DNA from 3 places in the Streptomyces lunalinharesii genome. Region 1 is predicted to be linked to each of the others. Evidence: predicted binding sites of a transcription regulator. Region 1 holds the regulator's gene; each other region holds the start of a gene.
What was found. Region 1 encodes HrcA, which represses chaperone genes, less so after heat shock. Its sites were predicted from a motif close to TTNGCACTCNGNNNNNCNGAGTGCNAA; they were not measured.

Region 1 (3,275 bases):
CGTTGAAGGCGTCCTTCAGCCGGGAGAACAGCCCCTGCTGGCCCGGCTGGAACTGACCCTGCGGGCGCTCCTCACCGCGCAGCTTGGCCAGCCGGCGCAGCAGCTCCTCCTGCTCGGGTTCGAGCTTGCTCGGGGTCTGCACCTCGACGTGGACGATCAGGTCGCCCCGGCCGTTGCCCCGCAGGTGGGTCACGCCGCGGCCGTGCAGCGGGATCGACTGGCCGGACTGGGTGCCGGGCCGGACGTCGATCTCCTCGACGCCGTCCAGCGTCTCCAGCGGGCACTTGGTGCCCAGCGCCGCCGCGGTCATCGGAATGGTGACCGTGCAGTGCAGGTCGTCCCCGCGCCGCTGGAACACCGAGTGGGGCAGTTCGTGGATCTCGACGTACAGGTCGCCGGCGGGTCCGCCACCGGGGCCCACCTCGCCCTCGCCGGCCAACTGGATGCGGGTGCCGTTGTCGACACCGGCGGGGATCTTGACGGTGAGGGTGCGGCGGGAGCGGACCCGGCCGTCGCCCGCGCACTCGGGGCACGGCGTCGGGACGACGGTGCCGAAGCCCTGGCACTGCGGGCAGGGCCGGGAGGTCATGACCTGGCCCAGGAAGGACCGGGTGACCTGCGAGACCTCGCCGCGGCCGCGGCACATGTCACAGGTCTGCGCCGAGGTGCCGGGCGCCGCGCCCTCGCCGCTGCACGTGGTGCAGACGACGGCGGTGTCGACCTGGATGTCCTTGGTGGTGCCGAACGCGGCCTCGCCGAGCTCGATGTCGAGGCGGATCATCGCGTCCTGGCCGCGGCGGGTCCGCGAGCGCGGGCCGCGCTGCGAGGCCGTGCCGAAGAACGCGTCCATGATGTCGGAGAAGTTCCCGAAGCCCGCACCGAAACCGCCCGCGCCACCGCCGGCCTGCGAGAGGGGGTCGCCGCCGAGGTCGTAGACCTGCTTCTTCTGCGGATCCGACAGGACCTCGTAGGCGGCGTTGATCTCCTTGAACCGCTCTTGGGTCTTGGGGTCCGGGTTCACGTCCGGGTGCAGCTCGCGCGCCAGCCGCCGGAATGCCTTCTTGATCTGGTCCTGCGAGGCGTCCCGGCCGACGCCGAGGACCGAGTAGTAATCCGTGGCCACTTACGACTCCGCGAGGATCTGTCCGACGTAACGTGCCACTGCGCGTACCGCTCCCATCGTTCCGGGGTAGTCCATGCGGGTCGGTCCGACCACGCCCAATTTGGCGACGGCCTCGTCGCCCGAACCGTATCCGACGGTGACGACCGAGGTGGACGTCAGACCCTCGTGAGCATTCTCATGCCCGATGCGTACGGTCATGCCCGAGTCCTTGGCCTCCCCGAGCAGCTTGAGCATCACCACGTGCTCCTCAAGGGCTTCCAGCACCGGCCGGATGGTCAAGGGGAAATCATGCCCGAAGCGCGTCAGATTGGCGGTGCCGCCGATCATCAGCCGCTCTTCGGTCTCCTCCACCAGAGTCTCCAGCAGTACCGACAGTACTGTCGAGACGGTCGCCCGGTCGTCCTGTTCGAAGGATTCCGGGAGATCCTGCACCAGCTGCGGGACGTCCGCGAAGCGGCGGCCGACGATCCGGCTGTTGAGCCGGGCGCGCAGGTCCGCCAGGGACGTCTCGCCGAACGGCGTCTGGCAGTCGATGAGCCGCTGCTCGACGCGTCCGGTGTCGGTGATCAGCACCAGCATCAGCCGGGCCGGGGCCAGTGCCAGCAGTTCGACGTGGCGGACGGTGGACCGCGTCAGGGACGGGTACTGCACCACCGCGACCTGCCGGGTCAGCTGCGCCAGCAGGCGCACCGTGCGTCCCACCACGTCGTCCAGGTCGACGGCGCCGTCCAGGAAATTCTGGATAGCCCGCCGCTCGGGGACGGACAGCGGCTTGACGCCGGCCAGCTTGTCGACGAAGAGGCGGTAGCCCTTGTCGGTCGGGATCCGCCCGGCGCTGGTGTGCGGCTGGGCGATGAACCCCTCGTCCTCCAGGGCGGCCATGTCGTTGCGGACGGTGGCCGGGGAGACACCGAGTTGGTGCCGCTCGGTCAACGCCTTGGAGCCGACCGGCTCCTCCGTCCCGACGTAGTCCTGGACGATGGCGCGCAGCACTTCGAGTCTGCGTTCACTGAGCATTTCGCCACCTCCAGTCGGCCGTCCGCCGGTCGTCACTTCTCCTGGCACTCACGTGGGCCGAGTGCCAGACCCGGAAGCCAGTGTACGGCCGGGTAGCGCGGGTGCGGCAAGGGCGGGCGCAGTGGGGACTTACCCAGCGCCGCGGAATCCGACCCACGGGCCGCGCCCGGGAGGGCCCCGACCGCCCCCGAACGCGCCCTGGTCCCGGCCCCGGCGCGTCGCCCGGCCGACGCGCCGGTGCGCCGTCGCGGGAGCGCGCCACCGGGACGCCTGCCCCGAGTCCCGGCCAACGCTATCGCGGGGGCGCTAGCGTCTCGGTATGCGCACCACGTGGGAAGAAGCGGGCTGGGAGCGGCTGGGGGACGGCGTCGCCCGGCGACGGATGCCCGGCTGGGACGAGACGATCGGCGTGATCGCCGGCTCGGAGGGCGTGCTGATCGTCGACACCGGGCCGACCCTCGGGGCCGGTGCGGAACTGCGCCGCACGGTCCGGGCGGTGCTGGGCCGCGATGTGACGCATGTCGCGCTCACGCACCCGCACTTCGACCACGTCCTGGGCACCGCGGCGTTCGCGGGCGTGGAGGTGTTCGGCGCGACCGGGGTCGACGCGCTGCTGCGGCACGGCAAGGACGCGCTGCGCGAGGACGCGGTACGGCACGGGGTGGACCCGGACGCCGCGGCGGAGGCCGCGGACCTGCTGGTCGTCCCGCACCACCACGTGCACGGGCAGCTGACCCTCGGCCTCGGCGACCGGGAGGTGCTGCTGGCCAACGTCGGCCCCGGGCACACCGCGCACGACCTGGCCGTCCTGGTGCCCGGACGGGCCGGTGAACGGGAGGTCGTCTTCTGCGGCGACCTGGTCGAGGAGTCCGGTGCACCGCAGGCGGGCCCCGACGCGCTGCCGCGGCGGTGGCCCGCCGCACTGGACCGCCTGTTGGCGCTGGGCGGCGAGGACGCGGTGTACGTGCCGGGCCACGGCGCGGTGGTCGACGCCGCCTTCGTGCGGGCCCAGCGCGACGCCCTGGCCGCCCGTTTCGGCGCCGACTCGCCGTGCGGCGGCGCCGGTTGACCCGCCGGCGGGCGCCCCGTCCGCACGGCCCGCACCCCCCGACGCGCGCCCCGTGAGCCCGTGGGC
Region 2 (3,275 bases), on a different contig from region 1:
GCGTCAGTGCGCGTGGCCGTGGCCGTGGCCGGCCGCGGCGGACTCTTCCTCTTCCTTCTTCTCGACGACCAGGGTCTCGGTCGTCAGGAGGAGGGAGGCGATGGAGGCCGCGTTCTCCAGGGCGGAGCGGGTGACCTTGACCGGGTCGATGACGCCGGCCTTGACCAGGTCGCCGTACTCGCCGGTGGCGGCGTTGAAGCCGTTGCCCTTGTCGAGCTCGGCCACCTTGGCGGTGATCACGTAGCCCTCGAGGCCGGCGTTCTCGGCGATCCAGCGCAGCGGCTCGACGGCGGCGCGGCGGACCACGGCGACACCGGTGGCCTCGTCGCCGTCCTTGCCGAGGTTGCCCTCCAGGACCTTCACGGCGTGGACGAGCGCGGAGCCACCACCGGAGACGATGCCCTCCTCGACCGCGGCGCGGGTCGCGGAGATGGCGTCCTCCAGACGGTGCTTCTTCTCCTTGAGCTCGACCTCGGTGGCCGCGCCGACGCGGATCACGCAGACGCCGCCGGCGAGCTTGGCGAGGCGCTCCTGGAGCTTCTCGCGGTCCCAGTCGGAATCGGTGGCCTCGATCTCGGCCTTGATCTGGGCGACGCGGCCCTGGACGTCACCGGAGTTGCCGCCACCGTCGACGAGGGTGGTGTCGTCCTTGGTGACGGTCACGCGGCGGGCGGTGCCGAGCACGTCCAGGCCGACCTGGTCGAGCTTGAGGCCGACCTCTTCGGCGACGACGGTGCCACCGGTGAGGGTGGCCATGTCGCCGAGCATCGCCTTGCGGCGGTCACCAAAGCCGGGGGCCTTGACGGCCACCGCGTTGAAGGTGCCGCGGATCTTGTTGACGACGAGGGTGGAGAGGGCCTCGCCCTCGACGTCCTCGGCGATGATCAGCAGCGGCTTCGAGGCACCGGCCTGGATGATCTTCTCCAGTAGCGGCAGCAGGTCCTGGATGGAGGAGATCTTGCCCTGGTGGATCAGGATGTAGGGGTCGTCGAGGACGGCCTCCATGCGCTCCTGGTCGGAGACCATGTACGGCGACAGGTAGCCCTTGTCGAAGGCCATGCCCTCGGTGAAGTCCAGCTCCAGGCCGAAGGTGTTGGACTCCTCGACGGTGATCACGCCGTCCTTGCCGACCTTGTCCATCGCCTCGGCGATCAGCTCGCCGACCTGCGGGTCCTGGGCGGACAGCCCGGCCACGGCGGCGATGTCGGACTTGTCGTCGATCGGGCGGGCGGTCGCCAGCAGCTCGTCGGAGACGGCCTTGACCGCGGCGTCGATGCCCTTCTTCAGGGCGGCCGGGGAAGCACCCGCGGCGACGTTGCGCAGACCCTCGCGGACCAGGGCCTGGGCCAGCACGGTGGCGGTGGTGGTGCCGTCACCCGCGATGTCGTTGGTCTTGGTCGCCACCTCCTTGACGAGCTGGGCGCCCAGGTTCTCGTACGGGTCCTCGACCTCGACCTCGCGGGCGATGGTGACACCGTCGTTGGTGATGGTCGGCGCACCGAACTTCTTGTCGATGACGACGTTGCGACCCTTGGGGCCGATGGTGACCTTGACCGTGTCGGCCAGCTTGTTGACGCCGCGCTCAAGGGCGCGACGGGCGTCCTCGTCGAACTTCAGGATCTTCGCCATGGATGCTTCAAGTCCTCTCGTTGCGATCGTCGGCCTCGCCGCCGTGACCGCTCTCGCTCAAACGAACTGCGCCCCTGCCCCGGGTCGATGAGAACGCGGGAACCAGGGGCGCAGATCAGGGCAAATCTGGGTGACTTACTTCTCGACGATCGCGAGCACGTCGCGAGCCGAGAGGACGAGGTACTCCTCGCCGCTGTACTTCACCTCGGTGCCGCCGTACTTGCTGTAGAGCACGACGTCACCGACCTTGACGTCGAGCTCGACGCGCTTGCCGTCCTCGAAACGGCCCGGGCCGATCGCCAGGACGACGCCCTCCTGGGGCTTCTCCTTAGCGGTGTCCGGAATGACCAGGCCCGAAGCCGTGGTCTGCTCTGCGTCGAGCGGCTGGACCACGATGCGGTCCTCAAGCGGCTTGATGGCAACCTTGGAGCTGGCGGTCGTCACGATCCGACCTCCCCCTTCGGAGATCTCACGGGGTTAACTGTCTGAGGTGGCGACCAGGTCGATCCGTCGTCGCGGGTGCCGGACCTGCCCGTCGCTGTGTTGGCACTCCCTTAGGGAGAGTGCCAACGCTGAGACTATGACGCGGTTAGCACTCGGTCAAGCGGAGTGCCAGCGCGCCGGGGACGCGTACCGTGTCTGCTGCCGCTGGCCGGGCGTGGAGTCGGACACACCTTTCCGCCCGACTGCAACCTGGCCCTACGCTGCCCCGTCTTGTCCCCGGGACCGCCGAATCCGGGCCACGACCCGGCCGCCCCGCGGCCCAGACCCATCGATGGCGGAGGAACCGTGCGTGGACTGACCAGCGCTTCCCGGGATCCCGGGGGGCCGGAGAGCGACGCCGAACGCACCATGACGTTCGCCGCGCTGGCCCAGGCCCCGAACCGTCGGCGGACCGAGGCGTGGCTGCTCGGCTTCGTCGTGTTCATCACCGTCTTCGGCTACGCCTACACCGAGCTGTCCATGAAGGGGCAGCTCGGCGGCGGGCTGGGCGGCTTCGCGGTGAGCGTCTTCTTCATCGCGCTGGTGGCGCACCTGGTCGTCCGTCGGTTCGCGCCGCGCGCCGATCCGCTGATCCTGCCGGTGGCGACCCTGCTCACCGGGATCGGCCTGGTGCTGCTGCACCGGCTGGACATCACCTACGCGGAGAAACCCCGGCTGCACATCGCCCAGGCGGCGACCGGACAACTGGTGTGGACGGTCATCGGCGTCGCGGTCTGCATCGTCATCCTGATCGTGCTGCGCGACCACCGGCTCCTCCAGCGCTACATCTACCTGACGATGGCCGTCGCGCTGGTGATGCTGATGGCGCCGGCGTTCTTCGGCGCGGACAAGTTCGGCGCCAAGCGCTGGATCATGCTCGGGCCGCTGTCGCTCCAGCCCGGCGAGTTCGTGAAGATCATGATCGTGGTGTTCTTCGCCGGGTACCTGACCGTCAGCCGTGATGCGCTGGCGCTGTCCGGGCGCCGGGTGCTGGGCATGCAGCTGCCGCCGGGCCGACAGCTCGGCCCGATCTTCACGATCTGGGTGATCAGCCTGCTGGTGCTGGTCTTCGAGCGCGACCTGGGCACCTCGCTGATCTTCTTCGGCGTCTTCGTGATCATGCTCTACATGGCCACCGAACGCACCAGCTGGGTCGTCTGCGG
Region 3 (3,275 bases), on a different contig from region 1:
TCCTGGAGCTTCTCGCGGTCGTAGTCCGAGTCGCTGTTCTCGATCTCGGCGCGGATCTGGTTGACCCGGCCCTGGACCTGCTCGCTGTCGCCGGCACCGTCGACGATGGTGGTCTCGTCCTTGGTGATGACGACCTTGCGGGCGCGGCCGAGCAGGTCGAGACCGGCGTTCTCGAGCTTGAGGCCGACCTCCTCGGAGATGACGGTGCCACCGGTGAGGATGGCGATGTCGCCGAGCATGGCCTTGCGGCGGTCACCGAAGCCGGGCGCCTTGACCGCGACGGACTTGAAGGTGCCGCGGATCTTGTTGACGACCAGGGTCGACAGGGCCTCGCCCTCGACGTCCTCGGCGATGATCAGCAGCGGCTTGCCGGACTGCATGACCTTCTCCAGGAGCGGCAGCAGGTCCTTCACGTTGCCGATCTTGGAGTTGACGATGAGGATGTAGGGGTCCTCGAGCGCCGCCTCCATGCGCTCCATGTCGGTCGCGAAGTACGCCGAGATGTAGCCCTTGTCGAAGCGCATGCCCTCGGTGAGTTCCAGCTCCAGACCGAAGGTCTGGGACTCCTCGACGGTGATGACGCCTTCCTTGCCGACCTTGTCCATGGCCTCGGCGATGAGCTCGCCGATCTGCGGGTCGGCGGCGGAGATGGACGCGGTGGAGGCGATCTGCTCCTTGGTCTCGATCTCCTTGGCCTGGTCGAGCAGCGCACCGGAGACGGCCTCGACGGCCTTCTCGATGCCGCGCTTGAGGGCCATCGGGTTGGCGCCGGCGGCGACGTTGCGCAGGCCCTCGCGGACCAGCGCCTGGGCCAGGACGGTCGCGGTCGTCGTGCCGTCACCGGCGACGTCGTCCGTCTTCTTCGCGACCTCCTTGACCAGCTCGGCGCCGATCTTCTCGTACGGGTCCTCCAGCTCGATCTCCTTGGCGATGGACACGCCATCGTTGGTGATCGTGGGGGCGCCCCACTTCTTTTCAAGGACGACGTTGCGGCCCTTGGGGCCGAGGGTGACCTTGACGGCGTCGGCGAGCTGGTTCATACCGCGCTCAAGGCCGCGCCGCGCCTCCTCGTCGAACGCGATGATCTTGGCCATGTGAAGTGGTCCCTCCGGACTGATGGGGTACCCCCGCTGCCAACCGAGTTGAGAGCTGGGGAAGGAAAGCCTCGGACCGTGCTGGCGCCCGCGACGGACGGCCTGCATACCGTGTGGTTCCTTGCCCCACCTGGCGTGCCGACCTCACCGACCCGATCCATATTCAGCACTCTCACGGGGAGAGTGCTAACGCAATGATTAGCACTCGCACCAGTCGAGTGCAAGCGCTTGACGGGGGGACCCCCCGTCCGTGAGACGATCGGCGACCTTGGCGGGACCGCTTCCTAACGCCCGCGCGCGCCCGCGTACCACTCCAGCGGGACGCCGGTGACCTCCGGGAACGGCAGAAGGCTCGCAACCCCGTGCTGGGGGCTGCGAGCCTTCTTCCAACGATGCAGTTGGTCGCCGCCTCAGGCGGCGACCCGGACCATGTCCGCCTGTGGCCCCTTCTGGCCCTGCGAGATCTCGAACTCGACCCGCTGACCCTCCTCAAGGGTGCGGTACCCGTCCATCTGGATCGCGCTGTAGTGGACGAAAACATCCGCACCACCGTCGACCGCGATGAAGCCGTACCCCTTCTCCGCGTTGAACCACTTGACGGTGCCCTGAGCCATGCCTAACTCCCCTATTACTGGCCCTTGCGCAGGACCGCACTCCGCGGACCCGGGTCAGACCTCACCCCCCGAAATGGTCCGCGGGGTGTGCGCCGGAACGCGTCGACCGCCGCTGAATGTATCTGGACCAATGCCCAGCGCAACAGGTCAATCGGACGAGAATTCTGGCGTCAGGGAAACGGCCGTATGTGCTCAAATGCCTTTATCTCAGGCGAAGTCGGGCCGGGAATATGCCACACGGGCGACAAATCGCGCACACAACTTGCGCACAAGTCACGGCGATCTCATATGCGTTCGGCATGCGCTTCGGCTGCACGCGGAGATAACCGGAGGGGGATCACCCCAATGGTATCCCCTTTCACAACACGGAATTGCCCCGTCCGTTTCGTACGGACGGGGCAATTTCCGGTCACTACCGGCAAAGAGTTGGCGCGAATTCGCTCGGCGTCTGCGCGCCGGCGGCGACGGCGCGCGGCGTCAGCAGCCGCCGGCGACCGCCGGGATGATCGAGACGCCGGCGCCGTCCGGCGTCGGGGTCTCCAGGCCCTGCTCGAAGCGGACGTCGTCGTCGTTGACGTAGACGTTCACGAAGCGGCGCAGCTTGCCCGCGTCGTCGAGCACCCGGGCCGCGATGCCCTGGTGGTTCTTCTCCAGGTCGGCGATCACCTCGGAGAGGGTCGCGCCCTCGGCGGCCACCTCGGCCTCGCCGCCGGTGTACGTGCGCAGGATGGTGGGGATGCGGACCTTGACGCTCATGGTTCTGCCTTCCAGGGAAATACGGGGTGAGGGAGCGGGCTGCGGGCCGGCTCAGCCGGCCAGGCCGGCCTCGCGGAACGCGTCCAGGTCCGGCCGGATGGTGGCGGTGGGCCCGGCGGCGACGGCGTCGAGGGTCTTCAGGCCGTCACCGGTGTTCAGCACGACGGTGGTCAGCGACGGGTCCAGGAGGCCGTTCTCGATCAGCTTCCTGGTCACGCCGACGGTCACCCCGCCCGCGGTCTCCGCGAAGATCCCCTCGGTCCGGGCCAGCAGCTTGATCGCGTCCACGATCTGCGGGTCGGTGACGTCCTCGACGGCCCCGCCGGTGCGGCGCGCGATGTCGAGCACGTACGGGCCGTCCGCGGGGTTGCCGATCGCCAGCGACTTGGCGATGGTCTTCGGCTTCTGCGGCTTGACGACCTCGTGGCCGGCCTTGAAGGCGGCGGACACCGGGGAGCAGCCCTCGGCCTGGGCGCCGAAGATCCGGTACGGCTTGTCCTCGACCAGGCCGAGGGCGATCAGCTCCTTCAGCCCCTTGTCGATCTTGGTGAGCTGGGAGCCGGACGCGATCGGGATGACCAGCTGGTCCGGGAGCTGCCAGCCGAGCTGCTCGCAGATCTCGTAGGCCAGCGTCTTGGAGCCCTCGCCGTAGTAGGGGCGCAGGTTGACGTTGACGAAGCCCCAGCCCTCGCCCAGCGGGTCGCCGATGAGCTCGGAGCAGAAGCGGTTCACGTCGTCGTAGTTGCCCTCGATGGCGACCAGGTCACCGCCGTAGACCGCGGCCATCACGACCTTGCCGGGCTCCAGGTCG

Region 2: the regulator HrcA is predicted to act here: its motif matches at 2,219-2,245, upstream of groES (co-chaperone GroES).
Region 3: the regulator HrcA is predicted to act here: its motif matches at 1,258-1,284, upstream of groL (chaperonin GroEL).

What each region holds. Positions count from the first base shown of each region.
Region 1 is NZ_BAAARK010000008.1:17,435-20,709, forward strand. It holds gene dnaJ (molecular chaperone DnaJ) at 1-1,123, opposite strand, end outside; gene hrcA (heat-inducible transcriptional repressor HrcA) at 1,124-2,140, opposite strand; gene ABD385_RS14940 (MBL fold metallo-hydrolase) at 2,460-3,209, shown strand.
Region 2 is NZ_BAAARK010000028.1:21,749-25,023, reverse strand. It holds gene groL (chaperonin GroEL) at 4-1,629, opposite strand; gene groES (co-chaperone GroES) at 1,765-2,073, opposite strand; gene ABD385_RS30825 (FtsW/RodA/SpoVE family cell cycle protein) at 2,482-3,275, shown strand, end outside.
Region 3 is NZ_BAAARK010000034.1:70,774-74,048, reverse strand. It holds gene groL (chaperonin GroEL) at 1-1,094, opposite strand, end outside; gene ABD385_RS33335 (cold-shock protein) at 1,505-1,708, opposite strand; gene ABD385_RS33330 (MoaD/ThiS family protein) at 2,186-2,464, opposite strand; gene thrC (threonine synthase) at 2,516-3,275, opposite strand, start outside.